One region of the Spinactinospora alkalitolerans genome, then DNA from elsewhere that is predicted to be linked to it. Evidence: riboswitches for the same ligand, from Rfam matches in the RefSeq annotation. Region 1 holds a riboswitch; each other region holds the start of a gene.
What was found. Region 1 has a riboswitch for cobalamin ahead of cobN (cobaltochelatase subunit CobN). Riboswitches for the same ligand answer to the same signal wherever they lie in the genome.
Positions count from the first base shown of each region.

Region 2: linked by a shared signal. The riboswitch ahead of metE (5-methyltetrahydropteroyltriglutamate--homocysteine S-methyltransferase) and the one ahead of cobN (cobaltochelatase subunit CobN) in region 1 are both predicted to bind cobalamin.
Region 3: linked by a shared signal. The riboswitch ahead of HDA32_RS26930 (ABC transporter substrate-binding protein) and the one ahead of cobN (cobaltochelatase subunit CobN) in region 1 are both predicted to bind cobalamin.
Region 4: linked by a shared signal. The riboswitch ahead of HDA32_RS27040 (ribonucleoside-diphosphate reductase subunit alpha) and the one ahead of cobN (cobaltochelatase subunit CobN) in region 1 are both predicted to bind cobalamin.

Region 1 is NZ_JACCCC010000001.1:1,521,407-1,525,552, reverse strand. Features, by position in the region: gene cobN (cobaltochelatase subunit CobN) at 1-3,221, opposite strand, end outside; cobalamin riboswitch at 3,319-3,443, opposite strand; gene HDA32_RS06815 (hypothetical protein) at 3,533-3,865, shown strand; gene HDA32_RS06810 (hypothetical protein) at 3,950-4,146, shown strand, end outside.
Region 2 is NZ_JACCCC010000001.1:4,484,136-4,488,281, reverse strand. Features, by position in the region: gene HDA32_RS19895 (polysaccharide deacetylase family protein) at 1-527, opposite strand, end outside; cobalamin riboswitch at 1,047-1,274, shown strand; gene metE (5-methyltetrahydropteroyltriglutamate--homocysteine S-methyltransferase) at 1,454-3,754, shown strand; gene HDA32_RS19885 (methylated-DNA--[protein]-cysteine S-methyltransferase) at 3,890-4,146, shown strand, end outside.
Region 3 is NZ_JACCCC010000001.1:6,022,886-6,027,031, forward strand. Features, by position in the region: gene putP (sodium/proline symporter PutP) at 35-1,564, opposite strand; cobalamin riboswitch at 1,858-2,045, shown strand; gene HDA32_RS26930 (ABC transporter substrate-binding protein) at 2,138-3,133, shown strand; gene HDA32_RS26935 (FecCD family ABC transporter permease) at 3,145-4,146, shown strand, end outside.
Region 4 is NZ_JACCCC010000001.1:6,046,672-6,050,817, reverse strand. Features, by position in the region: gene HDA32_RS27040 (ribonucleoside-diphosphate reductase subunit alpha) at 1-2,432, opposite strand, end outside; cobalamin riboswitch at 2,629-2,848, opposite strand; gene HDA32_RS27035 (HAD family hydrolase) at 2,935-3,576, shown strand; gene HDA32_RS27030 (VOC family protein) at 3,640-4,062, shown strand; gene HDA32_RS31150 (VOC family protein) at 4,097-4,146, shown strand, end outside.

The DNA.
Region 1 (4,146 bases):
GTGTCGTCGCGCCAGTTGCGGGCGTCGATCAGCGGAAGCAGCCCGGCGCCGTAGGCACCGGGTTTGGAGCCGAAGATCCGGGTGGTGGCGCGCCGCCAGTCGCCGTGCTCGGCGTGGTCGGCCAGCGCGTGGGCGCGCGGGTAGTTGCTCTCGGCCGGCTCGTCCAGCTCGCTGACCGCGGTGATCGCGTCGTCGATCAGGCCGATGACGTGCGGGAAGGCGTCCCGGAAGAAACCGGATATGCGCAGCGTGACGTCGATGCGCGGACGGCCCAGTTCCGCGAGCGGGACGACCTCGAAGCCGGTGACCCGGCGCGAGGCGTCGTCCCAGGTCGGCCGTACCCCCAGCAGCGCGAGCACCTCGGCGACGTCGTCGCCCTGGGTGCGCATGGCCGCGGTGCCCCACACCGTCAGGCCCACCGACTCCGGGTGGCGGCCGGTGTCGTCGAGGTGCCGCCGGACCAGCGAGTCGGCGAGCGCCTGGCCGACGTCCCAGGAGTTGCGCGAGGGGATCGCCTTGGGGTCGACCGAGTAGAAGTTGCGGCCGGTGGGCAGCACGTTGACCAGCCCGCGGGTGGGCGAGCCCGAGGGGCCGGCCGGCACGTGGCCGCCGTCGAGCGCGTGCAGCACCGCCTCGATCTCCCCGCTGGTCGCGGCCAGCCGCGGCACGACCTCCTCCGCGGCGAAGACGAGCACGCGCACGGCGTCCGCGGCCGCGTCCCCGTTCGGGAGGTCCCGCCCCAGCACCTCGCGCACCACCGCCTCGGCCTTGTCCGCGACCCAGCCGAGCTCGTCCATGCCCTCGACCAGGCGGCGGGCCAGCGCGTCGATCAGGTCGACCGCGTCGGAGGCGGTGCGCGCCGGGCCGGTGGCGAGCGCGATCAGCGCATCGGGGACGGCGACGGCCACACCGGGCTCGGCCAGCAGCGCCCGCTCCTCCAGTCCGAACCCGGCGGCCAGCGCGGCGCGCAGACCGGGCAGCGCGCCGGCCCGGCCGGCCCACACCTGCGCGGCCCGCAGCACCGCCATGACCAGGTTGACCCTGGCCTCCCCTTCGGGCGCCGCGCCGAGCACGTGCAGGCCGTCGCGGATCTGCACGTCCTTGATCTCGCAGAGGTAGCCGTCGACGTGCATGACGAAGTCGTCGAAGTCCTCGTCGCCGGGCATCTCCTCGGTGTGCAGGTCGTGGTGCAGCTCCGCGGCCTTGATCAGCGTCCAGATCTGCGCCCGCAGCGTGGGGGCCTTGTCCGGATCGAGGTCGCTGACCTGCGCGTACTCGTCGAGCAACTGCTCCAGTTTGGCGATGTCGCCGTAGGTGTCGGCGCGCGCCATGGGCGGCACCAGGTGGTCGACGACGGTGGCGTGGGCGCGCCGCTTGGCCTGGGTGCCCTCGCCGGGATCGTTGACGATGAACGGGTAGATCAGCGGCAGGCCGCCCAGCACGGCGTCGGGGGCGTCCTCGGCGGCCAGGCCCAGCCCCTTGCCCGGCAGCCACTCCAGCGTGCCGTGCTTGCCGAGGTGGATGACCGCGTCGGCCCCCATCCCCCCGTCCCCGGTGGCCGTCTCCAGCCAGCGGTAGGCGGCGAGGTAGTGGTGCGAAGGGGGCAGGTCGGGGTCGTGGTAGATCGCGATCGGGTTCTCGCCGAAGCCCCGCGGCGGCTGGATCATCAGCACGACGTTGCCGAAGCGCAGGGAGGCCAGCACGATCTCGGGGTCGCCGGAGGAGTCGTCGACGTAGAGCCCGCCCGGCGGCTCGCCCCAGTGCTCCCTGATGCCGTCGCGCAGCTCGGTCGGCAGCGCCTCGAACCAGCGGAGGTAGTCCGCCAGCGGGACCCGCGCCGAGGCCCGCGCGAGCTGCTCCTCGGTCAGCCACTCGACGTCGTGGCCGCCCGCGCCGATCAGCGCGTGGATCAGCGGGTCGCCGTCGTCGGCGCGGCGGTCCTCCTCCGGTCCCGGCACCCGCCACAGCGCGTCGTCGGGGCCGAGGTCGTAGCCGCGCGCCGCCAGCTCGCGGAGCAGCCGCACCGCCGAGGCCGGGGTGTCCAGGCCGACGGCGTTGCCGACGCGGGAGTGCTTGGTCGGGTAGGAGGACAGCACCACGGCCAGGCGGCGCTCGGCCGGCGGCACCGATCGCAGCCGGGCGTGGCGCACCGCGATGCCGGCCACCCGCGCGCTGCGCTCGGGGTCGGCGACGTAGACCGGGATGCCGCTGGCCGGGTCGGTCTCCTTGAACGAGAACGGCACGGTGATCAGCCGGCCGTCGAACTCGGGGATGGCCACCTGCATCCCGGCGTCCATCGGCGTCAGCGCGGCGTCGGAGGCCCGCCACTTCTCCCTGCCGGAGGTCAGCACCAGCCCCTGCAGGATCGGCATGTCCAGGGCTGCGAGCGCGCCGGCGTCCCAGGCGTCCTCGTCGCCGCCGCCGGCGTCGGCCGCCACCGCTCCGCGCTCCTGGTCGCGCTCGCCTCCGCCCTCGCTCCGCGGACGGCTCTCACCGAGTTCCCGCCACGCCTTCCGAGGACCGCCGCCCACTCCGCTCGCTCCTCGGCTCGCCGCTCCGCCCGCCGCCAGCACGGTCGTGATGATCGCATCGGCCCGGTCGAGCAGGGCGAACAGGTCCGGGGACGTCTCGCGCGACAGGCCCCGCAGCGAACCGGAGAACACCGGCAGCGCGTTGGCGCCCGCGGCCTCGACCGCATCGCACAGGGTGTCGATGAACGCGGTGTTGCCGGAGAGCTCGTGCGCGCGGTAGAAGACGACCGCCACCGTCGGGCGGTCCGTCCGCTGCGCGCGCTCACCGTGTACGCCGTGGTCGGGCATCTTCTCCGGCGCCTCGAACCCCTCGCCGGTGAGCAGCACGGTGTCGGAGAGGAACCGGGCGAGCTGGCGGAGGTTGCCGACCCCGCCCTCGCACAGGTAGGCGTGGGCGTCGGTGGCCACCCCCGAAGGGACGGTCGACAGCGCGACCAGCTCGGCGTCGGGTGCGGCCTCGCCGCCCAGCGCCACCAGCGGCACCCCGCTGCCGCGCAGCGCGTCGAGCCCGCGCGGCCACGCCTCGCGCCCGCCCAGCAGGCGCACCACCGCGACGTCGACCCCCTCCAGCAGGGCCGGGACCTCATCGGGATCGGTGCGCGCCGGGTTCGCGGTGCGGTAGCCGGCTTCGGCGGCGCTGGCGGCGAGCAATTCGGTGTCGGCCGTGGACAGCAGCAGGATCGTAGCCACGCGTGGTCCTTCTTCCGGTCGGGAACCGTCTTTTCGCGGTTCGTCGGGGCGGATCCGGCGGATCCGTCCCGGTCTCTCCCAGGTGCGCGACGGCGCGGAGTCTCCTGGCTCAGGCTTCTCGGCCGGCCCCGGCCTTCCCACCGGCGTGCGGCAGTGGCGTCGTGCGGGGCGGCTCCCCCTTCACAGTTGCGAAGACAGCCACGGATTCCCACCGTGTTCCTCAGCGCCGTCGCCCTCATCTTCGCAGAAGGGCGGGAGACAACAGGCCCACGCATCGGGCATTGTAGGACCGAACAGTCAAGGAGCCCCCCATGTCCGACAACGTTCACCCCACCACCGACACCCCGGCCGCAGACGCCGACCGCATCGAGGAGACGGCCCGCGCGATCGCGGCCAGGCTGGAGCGCAACGGCACCACCGCCTACCACTACGGCGGCGAGGACGACCGCGACGCCACCCGCGAGGCAGCCGAGCGCGCCGGGCGCATCCTCGACCGGCCCGTGTGCACCAGCATCGGCGAGGACCGCGTGTTCATCTGGCTGAAAGACTGGAGCCCCAGCCCGCCGGAGGAGGAACTGGGCAACGTCCGCCAGCGCGACCCCGCCGAGCGCGCGTTCCCGCCCCCCGGGGAACAGGGGTCCTGAAGGCGCGACCGAGCCGCTACCGGTCGCCGCCGGATCGGTCCCAAACGGTGCCGCGGGCCCTGCGGGTTTGGAAGAATCCTCGGCATGAGCCATTACCCCGACCCCCAGCAGGGCTCCGGCGACCCGTACTACGGACAGCCCGGCGGCACTCCGCACCCTCAGGACCCCTACGCGCAGGGCGGAGTCCCCTCGGGCGGCTACCCCTCAGGGCAGATGGTGCCCTACGACCAGGGCGCGCAGACCGGCGGCTGGCAGACCCCCGGGTACCAGCAGTCCGTTCC
Region 2 (4,146 bases), 3.0 Mb from region 1:
CGCTCCTTCACCAGGCCGTCGAGCTCCTGGAGCTCCTCCTGCCCCGCGAGGAGCTCGGTGGAGAGGGCCGGGTGCTCGTTCGCGGCGTCGTACCAGTACGTGGAGTACCCGGTGCGCGGCCCCTCGGAGTCCTCCTCGTCCTGGGTGAGGCGCACGCCCACGACGTCGTCGCCGGCCGCGGTCAGGCCCCAGGAGATCGAGAGGTTCTTCGCCCCGGGGTTGGCCGCCTTGAAGTCGTCGGCCTCCCGGGCGGTGACCGCCCCCAGACGCTCGTTCAGCGGGTCGGCGTTGGGGACGGTGGGGTAGGCGATGTCGATCGCGACGCCGCCGTCCTCGGAGGACCTCTCCTCGCCGAGGCCGACCACGTGCTCGGGGTCGACGGCCGTGAGCTCCTCGGGCGCGCCGGTCGCCTTGGGGCGCTCCTCGGACCCGCCGCCCGAGGTCTGCTCGGCGTTCCCCTCCTCCGAGCACGCGCCGACCAACAGGACGGCCGCGACCGCGATGGCGGCGGCACCGAAGGCGCGCACGGCGCCGCGACCGCCGCGGACCCGGAGGGCGGCGCTGCCGGTGCTGTTCCTGATGCTGCTTGCCGCGGTGCTTCCGCAGGAGGACGGGTGGGGCTCGGGAGGGTTCTTCAAGGGGACGGCAGTCTTTCGCGTTCGTCAGATCATGAGGGGGCGACCCGTGTTTCGCGGGAGGGGAGCGGGGGGTCCGGCTCCGACCGGTCGGCACAGGTTCGCGGTGGTGTCGATCCGGCCCATCGAACGAGGGTATGACTTCGGCGGGGTGGGCAGGTACGCCCATACCGGTGACAGCACGCGCGGGGCCGGCCCATCAGCCGTTTTTCCGGCGCGGGTGACGAACACCCCAGGCTGCTGTGACGTGGGCCTTCTCCACCGCAGGAGGGGCCGGGTCTCCCGCTGCGCCGCACCGCCGCCGGATCATCGGGGCGCACGACCACATCCGGACAATCGCCGCCGGCCGGCATCGAGGCGCCGCGCCCGCGGACCCCCGGTGCCGGCCGGTGCCTGCGGAAGGGCTCGGCCTATACTGCCGATCGCGGTTGGTTCACGTGGGAGCCGCGGCCCCCACGTGTCGCAAGAGGGAACCCGGTGCGAATCCGGGACTGCCCCGCAGCGGTGAGCGGGAACGACAGCCGTCACGAGCACTGGGCGCCGAACGCGCCCGGGAAGCGACGGCCGGTAGGAGGCGCGGCGAAACGCCGCCGCGCCGCGCCCGCGAGTCCGAAGACCTGCCACCGCCCGCGGACGCAGCGCGCGCCCGCGGTGGTCCGCGGCCCCGAGGGAGGGCCGGGTGACGGCGGGTGCGGCGCGTCCCACGCCCTGCCCGCGCGCCCGCCCCCTCCTCGGCGGCCGGACCTCATGGCTGCTCGACGAGGGGAAGAAAAGCTGATGAGAACCCGTGCCCGCACTTCAGCGGGGGGCGGTGCCCGATGACGACGACCGTTCTGGGCTACCCCCGCATCGGGGCCGACCGAGAGCTCAAGCGCGCCACCGAGTCCTTCTGGGCCGGCGGCATCGACGCGCCGGCCCTGGACGCGGTCGGCGCCCGGCTGCGCCGCACCGTCTGGGAGGCGCTGCGCGACGCCGGGATCGCGCACATCCCGTCCAACACGTTCTCCTACTACGACCACGTCCTGGACACCGCCGTCCTGTTCGACGCGGTCCCACCGAGATTCGCCGGGGTCGCCGCCGGGCGCGACGGCCGCGAGGCCGAACTGGCGCGCTACTTCGCCATGGCCCGGGGCGCCGACGACGTCCCGCCGCTGGAGATGACGAAGTGGTTCGACACCAACTACCACTACCTGGTGCCCGAGCTCTCGCCGGCCACCCGGCCGCGCCTGGCCGGGCGCAAACCGCTCTCGGAGTACTGCCAGGCGCGAGGGCTGGGCATGGAGACCAGGCCGGTGCTGGTCGGCCCGCTCACCTTCCTGCTGCTGGCCAAGCCGGCCGCTGACGCACCGCCGGGGTGGCGGCCCCTGGAGCTCCTGGACGACCTGCTCGCCTGCTACGCCGCCCTGCTCGACGAGCTCGGCGCCGCCGGAGCGGGCTGGGTCCAGCTCGACGAGCCGATCCTGGCCACCGATGCGGGGCGGGCCGCACTGCCCGAACTGGAACGCGCCTACGCCCGGCTCGGCCGCGTCGCCGGACGGCCCCGACTGCTGGTGCAGACCTACTTCGGCTCCATCGGCCCCGACGCCGTCGCCGCGCTCAAGCGCACCGCCGTCGAGGCGATCGGGCTGGACCTGGTCACCGCGCCCGACTCCCTGCGCGACCTCGCCGCCGTCTCCGGCCTGGGTGAGCGGACCCTGGTGGCTGGCGTGGTCGACGGCCGCAACGTCTGGCGCACCGACGTCCCCGCCGCGCTGTCCACGCTGACCTCCCTGCTGGGCCTGGCCGGCGAGGTCGTGGTGAGCACGAGCTGCTCGCTGCTGCACGTGCCGATCGACCTCGACGCGGAGACCGGTCTGGACCCCGCTCTGCGGGAGCGGCTGGCCTTCGCCCGGCAGAAGGCCGATGAGGTGGTGCTGCTCGGGCGCAGGCTCGCGGGCGGGGAGCAGGCGCCCGGCGCCGGAGCGGGGTGGACGCGCGCCGCCGCACCGGTTCCCGCGTCCTTCGTCGACCAGCGGGTGCGCGCCCGTCTGGACGCCTTGGGGGACGCGGCCGAGCGCGTCGACCACGAGCAGCGGTCCGCGGCCCGCGCCGGGTCGGCGGCCTCGGCCGCGCCGCCGCTGCTGCCGACCACCACGATCGGCTCCTTCCCGCAGACCGACGAGGTCAGGGCCGCGCGCGCCGCCCACCGCGCGGGCGGCATCGACCGGACCGAGTACGAGCGGCGCATGCGCGCCGAGATCGACCGGGTGATCGCGCTGCAGGAGGACATCGGCCTGGACGTCCTGGTCCACGGCGAGCCCGAGCGCAACGACATGGTGCAGTACTTCGCCGAGCAGTTGGCGGGTTACGCGAGCACCCGGCACGGGTGGGTGCAGTCCTACGGCTCGCGCTGCGTCCGCCCGCCGATCCTGTTCGGCGACGTCTCCCGGCCCGAACCGATGACCGTGGAGTGGACCACCTACGCGCAGTCCCGCACCGCCAGGCCGGTCAAGGGCATGCTCACCGGGCCGGTCACCATGCTGGCGTGGTCCTTCGTCCGCGACGACCAGCCGCCGGCCGAGACGGCCCGGCAGGTCGCGCTGGCGCTGCGCGACGAGGTCGCCGACCTCGAGCGCGCGGGCATCCGGCACATCCAGGTCGACGAGGCGGCGCTGCGCGAGTCGCTGCCGCTGCGGGAGGAGGACCGCGCCGACTACCTGACCTGGGCCGTCGGCGCGTTCCGGCTGGCCACCTCCGGCGTCGGCACGACCACCTGGATCCACTCGCACATGTGCTACTCGGAGTTCGGCCGAATCGTCGGCGCGATCGACGCGCTCGACGCCGACGTCACCAGCGTCGAGGCGGCCCGGTCGCACATGGAGCTGGTCGAAGACCTCGCCGCCGCCGGGTACCGCAGGGGGATCGGTCCGGGCGTCTACGACATCCACTCGCCGCGGGTGCCCTCGGTGGCGGAGATCGAGGCGTCGCTGCGCGCCGCCCTGCGGGCGGTGCGGTCGGACCGGCTGTGGGTCAACCCCGACTGCGGCCTGAAGACGCGCGGCTACGCCGAGGTGGAACCGGCGCTGCGCAACATGGTCGAGGCGGCCCGCCGGGTCCGCGCCGACCTCGCGGCCGACTAGCCTCGCCGCGCCGTCGGTCGGGTCCGGCCCGGATCCGGCCGACGGCGGGCGCCCCCGTGCGCGGGGCCGGTTCTGTCACACCGGCCTGGTTTACTGGGGCGGTCGGTGCGCGGTGGACACGGGGGAGAGTGCGCGATGATCAAGGCCCTGGTCATGGAGACGCCCATCGGCGCACTCAGCCTCCTGGAGCGCCAGGGGTGCTGCGTGGGCGCCGGCTTCCACGCCGATCCCGCCCGGCTGCACCGCGACCTGCACCCCTCGCTGCGCGAGCCGCTGACGGAGGTGACCGACCTCGGCGCGATCGGCGCGGCGGTGCGCCGCTACTTCGAGGGTGAGATCGACGCCTTCGACGACATCCCCGTCCACCAGCCGTCCACGCCGACGAGGGAGCG
Region 3 (4,146 bases), 4.5 Mb from region 1:
CCCCGCGCCCGCGGCCCCTTCACCGGAACCGGCGTCAGACCCCCGCGCCGACCTCGCGCTCCATCACGTCGAAGTCGTCGCCCATCCGCTCGGTGGCCCGTCCGAGCGGGTTGAGGATGAAGATCGCGGCCAGCGAGACGACGACCGCGGGCACCATCGCGTACAGGCCGGTGCCCAGGACCCGCTCGTCGAGGATGTCCCAGATGATGGCGGTGGCGCCGCCGCCGATCATGCCGCCGAGCGCGCCGATCCAGTTCATCTTCTTCCAGTACAGCGAGAGCACGATGACCGGACCGAAGCCCGCGCCGAACCCGGCCCAGGCGTAGCCGACCAGGCCGAGGACGTTCTCGTCGCTGTACAGGGCGAGCAGGCCCGCGGCGACCGCGACGCCGATGACGGCGAGCCTGCTGACCAGCACCAGCCTGCGCGCCGGGGCCTCGCGGTCCATGAACGCGCGGTAGCCGTCCTCGGTCAGCGCCGCGGCGGCGACGAGGAGCTGGGAGTCGGCGGTGCTCATGACGGCGGCGAGCACGGCGGCCAGCAGCAGGCCGGCCACGAGCGGGTGCGTGAGCGCCTGGATCAGGGAGAGGAAGACGCTCTCGGGGTTGTCGATCGGGGTGTCGAAGTAGGCGATGCCGGAGAAGCCGACGAGGACGGCCAGGAACATGGCCGTGACGGCCCAGCCGACGCTCACGACGCGGGCCTTGGGGATGTCGGCGATGGACCGGATCCCCATGAAGCGCGCCAGGATGTGCGGCTGCCCCAGGTATCCGATGCCCCAGGCCAGGCCGGAGACGATGACGACGGCGCCGAGGGCGTCGGTGGTCTGCCAGCTCCCGTCGGCGAGCGAGGCGCCGCCGAACGCCGACAGCAGGTTCTCGTTGCGGTCGCCGACCGTGTCCAGGGCCGTGCCGAACCCGCCGATGGTGACGACCGCGACGACCGGCACGATCAGCAGCGCGATCCACATCATCGCGGCCTGGATCACGTCGGTCAGGCTGACCGCGAGGAACCCGCCCAGGAAGGTGTAGAGGACGATGATCGACGCGCCGACGATGACGGCGATGGCGGGCGGCCACCCGAAGACCTGGTCGAACAGCACGCCCATCGACAGCAGGCCGGAGGCGACGTAGAACAGGTAGAACACCAGGATCAGGATCGCGGAGATGCCCCGCAGCAGCCCGCTGTGGTCGCCGAACCGGTTCTCCAGGTAGGAGGAGAGCGTCAGGGAGTTGGACTCCCCGCCGTTGCGGAGGTCGCTGACCCGCTCGGTGTAGACGCGCAGCCGGGGGGCGACGATGCGCCAGCTCGCGTAGAAGCCGATGCCCAGGCCGACCGCGATCCAGGCCTCGCCCAGGCCGGAGAGGTAGATCGCGCCGGGCAGGCCCAGCAGCAGCCATCCGCTGAAGTCGCTGGCGTTGGCGCTCAGGCCGGCCACCCAACTGTTGAGCTGCCGGCCGCCCAACACGAAGTCGGACAGCGAGGTCGTTCTCTTGTACACCAGCAGACCGACCGCCACCATCACCACGAAGTAAACGGCGAAGGTGACGACCGATCCGATCATGGAGCTGCTCACGCGGCTTCCCCATCTCTCACGAATCGACGGCGCAGGACTACACGGATCATGACTGCGCGGTCCGGCACGGGCAATGACCGATATCGAGCTGCTGACCGATTCGAGACATCATCGATTCATTCGTGGTCCAGGGTTGTCGAGATGGCCAGCGCCCCCGCGTGCGCGTTGTCGTATCGGCCATGGATCTCTCCCCTTTTCAGAGCCCGTATTCGCCGGTCATCAGGGGTGTGCGCACGGTCGGCGCCGGGCGGGCCCCGGCCGTTCCCCGGCGGTCGCCATGTCCGCGCGGGTCCCCGGCGGCTAGCATTGTGGGCGCGACGGAAACCAGGAAGCCGGTGCGAATCCGGCACGGTCCCGCCACTGTGACCGAGGAGCCGACCCCGCGCAGGGCCACGGCGCGAAAGCGCTGGAAGGCCGGGGGAGGCGATGATCCGGGAGTCAGGAGACTGGGCCGTCGCCGCTTCGTCCACGAGGGCGCGGACCCCGGGGGAAGCGGCCGCGGGCCCGATCGCCGCTGCCGGTCCTCCCCGCCGCGCCCGGATCCCGGGAGAGGACCCAGACGTGCCCACCACCCCCGTTCCCGACCGACCGCACCGCCTCCTGCTGCCCGCCGCGCTCGCCACCGCGGTGGCGCTGACCGGCTGCGGCGCCCCCGCGCAGACCGCGACCGGCTCCGGCCCGCCCGCCGAGGGCTACCCGGTGACCATCGGCAACTGCGGCTCCGAGACCCGCGTCGACGCGCCGCCGGAGCGCGTGGTCACCTTGAACCAGCACGTCACAGAGGTGATGCTGGCGCTCGGCCTGGAGGATCGGATGGTGGGCACGGCCTACCTGGACGACGAGGTCCCGCCCGAGTACGCCGACGCCTACGCCTCGGTCCCGGTGCTCGCCGACGCCTACCCCTCGTTCGAGGTCCTGCTGGAGGCCGAACCCGACTTCGTCTACGGCGGATTCACCAGCGCGTTCGACGACACCGAGGGCCGCGGCAGGCCGGCGCTGGCCGATGCGGGCATCGCCACCTACCTCAACATCGAGCAGTGCGCCGACGAGGTGACGACGGAGACCGTCGAGACCGAGCTGCGCAACGTCGCCCGGATCTTCGGCGTGGAGGAGCGCGCCGAGGAGCTGATCGAGGAGATGAACGCCGACCTGGCCGAGGTCGGCGCGCGGCTCGAAGGCGTCGAACCGGTGGACGTGCTGGTCGTGGACAGCATCGACACCACCGTCTTCACCTCCGGCGGCAGCGGCATCGGCTCCGATCTGATCGAGCGGGCCGGCGGGCGCAACGTGTTCGGCGACGTCGACGACACCTTCGCCGACGTCTCCATCGAGCAGGCCGCCGCGCGTTCCCCCGAGGTCATCCTGTTCTACGACTACGGCGCCACCTCCGTCGAGGAGAAGCGCCGGGCGGTCCTCGCCGACCCCGTGCTGGCCGGCGCGCCGGCGGTCGAGGAGGAGCGCTTCGCGGTGCTGCCGCTGACATCGGCCCTGGTCGGCGTCAGGACCGGTGACGCGGTGACCGACATCGCCGAGCAGCTCCACCCGGACGCGTTCTGAGCGGGCGCGGCGTGCGCGCGCGGACCGCCGCGGCCCCGGCCCGGCCGCGCGGCGGCGGCCGGGCCGCGTTCACGCGCAACGGCCGGCTGCGCGCGGCGGTCGTGCTGCCGCTGCTGGGCGCGGCCCTGCTGGTGATGATGACATTCGGGGTCATGGCCGGGTCGGTGGACATCACCTTCGCCGACACCTGGCGGATCCTGATCCACCGGACGCTGCCCGGCCTGGCCGAGCCCACCTGGCCGCGGGTGCACGAGACGATCGTGCTGACGTCGCGGCTGCCGCGGGTGCTGCTGGCCGCGGTCGTCGGGGCGGGGCTGGCGCTGATCGGCATGGTGCTGCAGGCCCTGGTGCGCAACCCGCTGGCCGACCCGCTGCTCCTGGGCGTGTCGTCGGGCGCGACGTTCGGCGCCGTCGCCGTGGTCATCCTCGGGATCAACCTGTTCGGGCTGTACTCCCTGTCGGTCTCGGCGTTCCTCGGCGCGCTGGTGGCGCTGCTCCTGGTCTATGCGATGGCGCGGGTGGGCGGCAGGATGACGACGACAAGGCTGGTGCTGGCCGGCGTGGCCGTGGGGCAGGTGCTCTCCGCCGTCGCGAGCCTGCTCATCATCACCTCCGGCGAACCGCACGCGATGGCGCAGGTGGCCCGCTGGACCATGGGCGGGCTCGGCGGCACCGGCTGGGACGAGCTGCTGCTCCCCTCGGCCGTCGTGACGGTGGCGCTGGCCCTGCTGCTCACCCAGGCGCGGGCGTTCAACCTGCTCTTCGCCGGCGAGGAGGCCGCCGTCACGATGGGGCTGTCCGTGGACCGGTTCCGCGCGGTGATGGTCGTGGCGACGTCGCTGGTCACCGGCGTCATGGTCGCGGTGAGCGGCATGATCGGCTTCGTCGGCCTGATGGTTCCGCACGTCGCCCGCCTGCTGGTGGGCGCGGACCACCGCCGCGCCCTGCCCGTGGCGACCCTGCTCGGCGCCGCGTTCCTGGTCCTGGCCGACCTGGCCGCCCGCACCCTGGCC
Region 4 (4,146 bases), 4.5 Mb from region 1:
TTCAGCGTGATCTCGGTGCACAGGTTGGAGGAGTGCACGACGCCGGCGTGCTGCTGCGGCGAGCGCAGGTTGCACGGGTCCTTGAAGGTGATCCACGGGTGGCCGGTCTCGAACAGCATGGTGAGCATGCGCCGCCACAACTCGACCGCGCGCACCCGGCGGTGCACCGTGATCCCGCCGGCGTCGGCGGCCCGCTCGTAGGCCTCGTAGCGCTCGGCGAACTCCGCGCCGTAGAGGTCGTGCAGGTCGGGCACCTCGTCCGGGGAGAACAGCGTCCACTCGCCGTCGGCCTCGACCCGCTGCAGGAACAGGTCCGGCACCCAGTTCGCCGTGTTCATGTCATGCGTGCGCCGCCGGTCGTCACCGGTGTTCTTGCGCAGGTCGAGGAACTCCTCGATGTCGATGTGCCACGTCTCCAGGTAAGCGCACACCGCGCCCTTGCGTTTTCCGCCGTTGTGTACGAGACCGGCGGCCGTCATGTACGACTCGTCTCCCTCGACCTTGAGGTCGAAAACCGAGGGAGCGGTGTCCGCGGCGTTCACGTCGCGGACCCGGGAGAAGACCATCCCCTCGTGTTCGATCCGGTTCGACTTGGTGAGAGGACGGCATCCCAGCAGCTCGGCAACCCCGGAGACCGCAGGGACCCGGATGTCGAAGGCTTTCACGGCTTTGGAGGACGGGATCCTGGTGCCGTCCGATCGGGTGCCGACATGGCCCTGCTCGCGTTCCCGGTACCGCCCCGCCGCCGGAATGCCCAAGCGCAGCAGCTGATAGCGCACCCCTTCCGCGAGTGGCCGGGAGGCCGTCGTGAAGTAGATCTCCACTCCCCGCGAGACTCCTCCGTCCGTTTCGAGTAGCCCCTGGAGGAGCGCGCGCGTCTGCGCATGCGGAAGATGGGAGAACCGGCGCGCTATGCGCTTCCTGCGGTCATCGTCGTAGAGGTCCGCGTGGGTGAAGGGAAGTGTCGGCTCACCGGCACCGGTGACACGGCCGGTAGCGGGATCCCGCAGCACCCCTCGTCCGGATGCCCAGCGGATCTGCAGGCAGGCCTCGTCCCGGCCCGTCTCCCGGAAGTGGATACCGTGCTCCATGAGGTAGTTCCGCACGAACACCAGATGAGTGTCCAGTTCCGGGTCGCCCGAGACGCCCCACTCGAGTCCCCCCTCCGAGAGGTGGCCGTCCCCCAGGAGGATCCCGTAGAGCCGGGCATCGTCCTCGGTGAACCCTTGGACGGGTAGGACCTCCTTCGGGATGACCTGGCCGACGTAGTCGCCCTTGCTCAGCTCACCCGCTTCCACCCATTCAGGCCGCACTTTGCCGTTGGCCGGCCATTCCAGGGTCCGGGTGTTCGACTGCTCCAGTTGAACGCCCTGAATGGCGCGGAACGGGTGCCCCGCGGTCACCTTCAGCGTCTCGATCGAATGCTTGATGTCCACTTCGACCATCGGATCGGTCTGGTCGTAGGCGAAAACCTCCGTTACCTCGCGGTAATGACCGCTCTTCCCCAAGACCAGATCGCCGATTCGCACGTCGCGGATCGCCTTGACGCCATCGGCCGTGTACACCGATGTCTCCGGCGCGAAGCACTGGTTCACCGCCACCGCGGTGTCGTTGGCGATCTTCAGGAACGGGACGACGCCCTGGCTCTGGCCGTTGGTGCCCTTGATGTGGGCGCCCATGCCGCGCACCGGGGTCCAGTCGTTGCCGAGGCCGCCGGAGTACTTCGACAGCAGCGCGTTGTTGCCGATGCCGTGGAAGATGCCCTGGAGGTCGTCCTCGACGGTGGTGAGGAAGCACGACGACAGTTGGGCGCGGCGGGTGCCGGAGTTGAACAGCGTCGGCGTGGAGCACATGAAGTCGAACGAGGACAGCAGCTCGTAGAACTCGATCGCGCGGGCCTCCCGGTCGTCCTCCTTGAGCGCCAGCCCCATGGCGACGCGCATGAAGAACGCCTGCGGCAGCTCGTAGCGGACGCCTCCGCTGTGCAGGAAGTAGCGGTCGTAGAGGGTCTGCAGGCCGAGGAAGGTGAAGTCCAGGTCGCGCTCGGGGCGCAGCGCGGCGCCGAGGCGGGCGAGGTCGAACGCCGCGAGCTCGGGGTCGAGCTGCTCCAGCTCGACGCCGCGGGCGACGTAGTCGGCGAGGTAGCCGGCGTAGCGGTCGGCCATGGCCGCCTGGTCGGCCTCGTCGAAACCGCCGGAGAGGAAGGTCAGCGCCTCGCGGCGCAGCTTGTCCAGGAGCAGGCGCGCGCTGGCGTAGGAGTAGTCGGGGTCGGCCTCGACGAACGCGCGCGCCGCCATGACCAGCGCGAGCTCCAGTTCGTCGGGGCGGATGCCCGGGTAGAGGTTGCGCCGCGCCTCGGCGATGACGGTCTCGGCCGAGGCGCCGTCCAGCCCCGCGCAGGCCTCCCCGACCACCAATCGGACCCGGTCCATCGGGTCCGAGGGGGGGAGGCGTCGCCGCCGAGGGGGCGACGTCGGTGTCGAGGGTCATGGTGGCTCCAACCAGGTAGACGAAAACCGGTTGGGGTTTCGAGGTCGGAGCGCACACGAACGGGGCGGGCTGCGACGGCCCACGCTGATCTACCGGGTTCGCGGCGGCCCACCCTCGAGGCCCCGTTGCGGTGCGCGCCGCGCGCGCACGCCGGTGGCAGGTCTTCGGACTCGCGGGCACCGGGCCCGTGGCCCGTCCTACCGGCCGTCGCTTCCCGGGCGCCATGGCGCGGCACCCAGTGCACAAGACGGCTTCCGTTCCCGCTCACCGCTGCGGGGCAGTCCCGGATTCGCACCGGGTTCCCTCTTGCCTCACCCGAACCTCTCACCCCGGGTGAACCACCAGCGGAAGGGATACTACATCTGGTGCCCACCACTCGCGACAACCTCAAGATATCGGCGTGCTGGTTCGGCTGGTGCCTCACGGAGGCGATAATGGGACGCGATGACGTTTCTGCATGTGTTCGACATGGACGGCACGCTGCTCAACGGGTCGACGGCGAGTCTTGAGGTGGCCGGGGTCCGCGGCACCGTCGCCGAGCTCACCGAGTTGGAGCAGCGGTTCGCCGGCGGGGTGATCGACACGCGGGGGTTCGCCCGCGAGATCCACAGCCTGTGGAGGGAGCTCACCGCGGCGCAGGTCGAGGAGGCGTTCCGGGCGAGCCCGTTCCTCACCGGCGTCGCCGATGTCTGCGCCGACATCCGCCGCCGCGGCGAGCGGTCCCTGGTGATCACGATGTCGCCGGACTTCTACGCCCGGCACCTGCTGGAGTTCGGCTTCGACGAGATCGTCGCGTCGCGCTTCCCGCCCCCTCCGTTCGCCGAACCGGTCGTGCCCGAGAACATCCTCACCCCCGCCGACAAAGTGCGGATCGTCGACGAGGTCCGCGGGCGCGAGGGCATCGGGCCGGAGCGGTGCGTCGCCTACGGGGACTCCATGAGTGACGCCCCGCTGTTCCGGCACCTGGAGCGCACCGTCGCGGTCAACGCCGACCACCACCTCGCCGGGATCGCCCGCGCCGAGTACCGGGGGCCGGACCTGCCTGGCGCCTACGCCCTCGGCAGGGAACTCCTCCGGTCCCCCTGACCGGCGGGGACGCGTCCGTTTCCTTCAAGACCGCCGCGGCGGGCGCGGTCTAGCGTCGTCGGCATGGCAATCAGGTTCAATCTCATCGGTATCGCGGTCGCCGACATGGGGCGGTCGCTGGCGTTCTACCGCCGCCTCGGGGTCGACGTCCCCGCTGAGGCCGACTCCGAGCCGCACGTCGAGGCGGAGCTGGGCGGCGGGCTGCGGATGGCCTGGGACACCGACGAAACGATCCGCTCCTTCGACCCCGACTGGAAGCCGGCCCCCGGCGGCGGACGCCTCGGCCTGGCCTTCGCCTGCGACGACCCCGCCGAGGTGGACGCCGTCTACGCCGAGCTGACGGCGGCCGGCTACGAGGGGCACATGGCGCCCTGGGACGCGTTCTGGGGCCAGCGCTACGCCGTGGTGAACGATCCGGACGGCAACGGCGTCGACCTCTACGCCCCGCTGTCCGGTCAGCCCGTCGGACCGGGCAGGGGCCGGTAACCGGGGCGGGGGAGAGGTGCGGCATGATCGTCGGATGCCGCACCTGGGACTGGTGACCCTCGTCGTGCGCGACTACGACGAGGC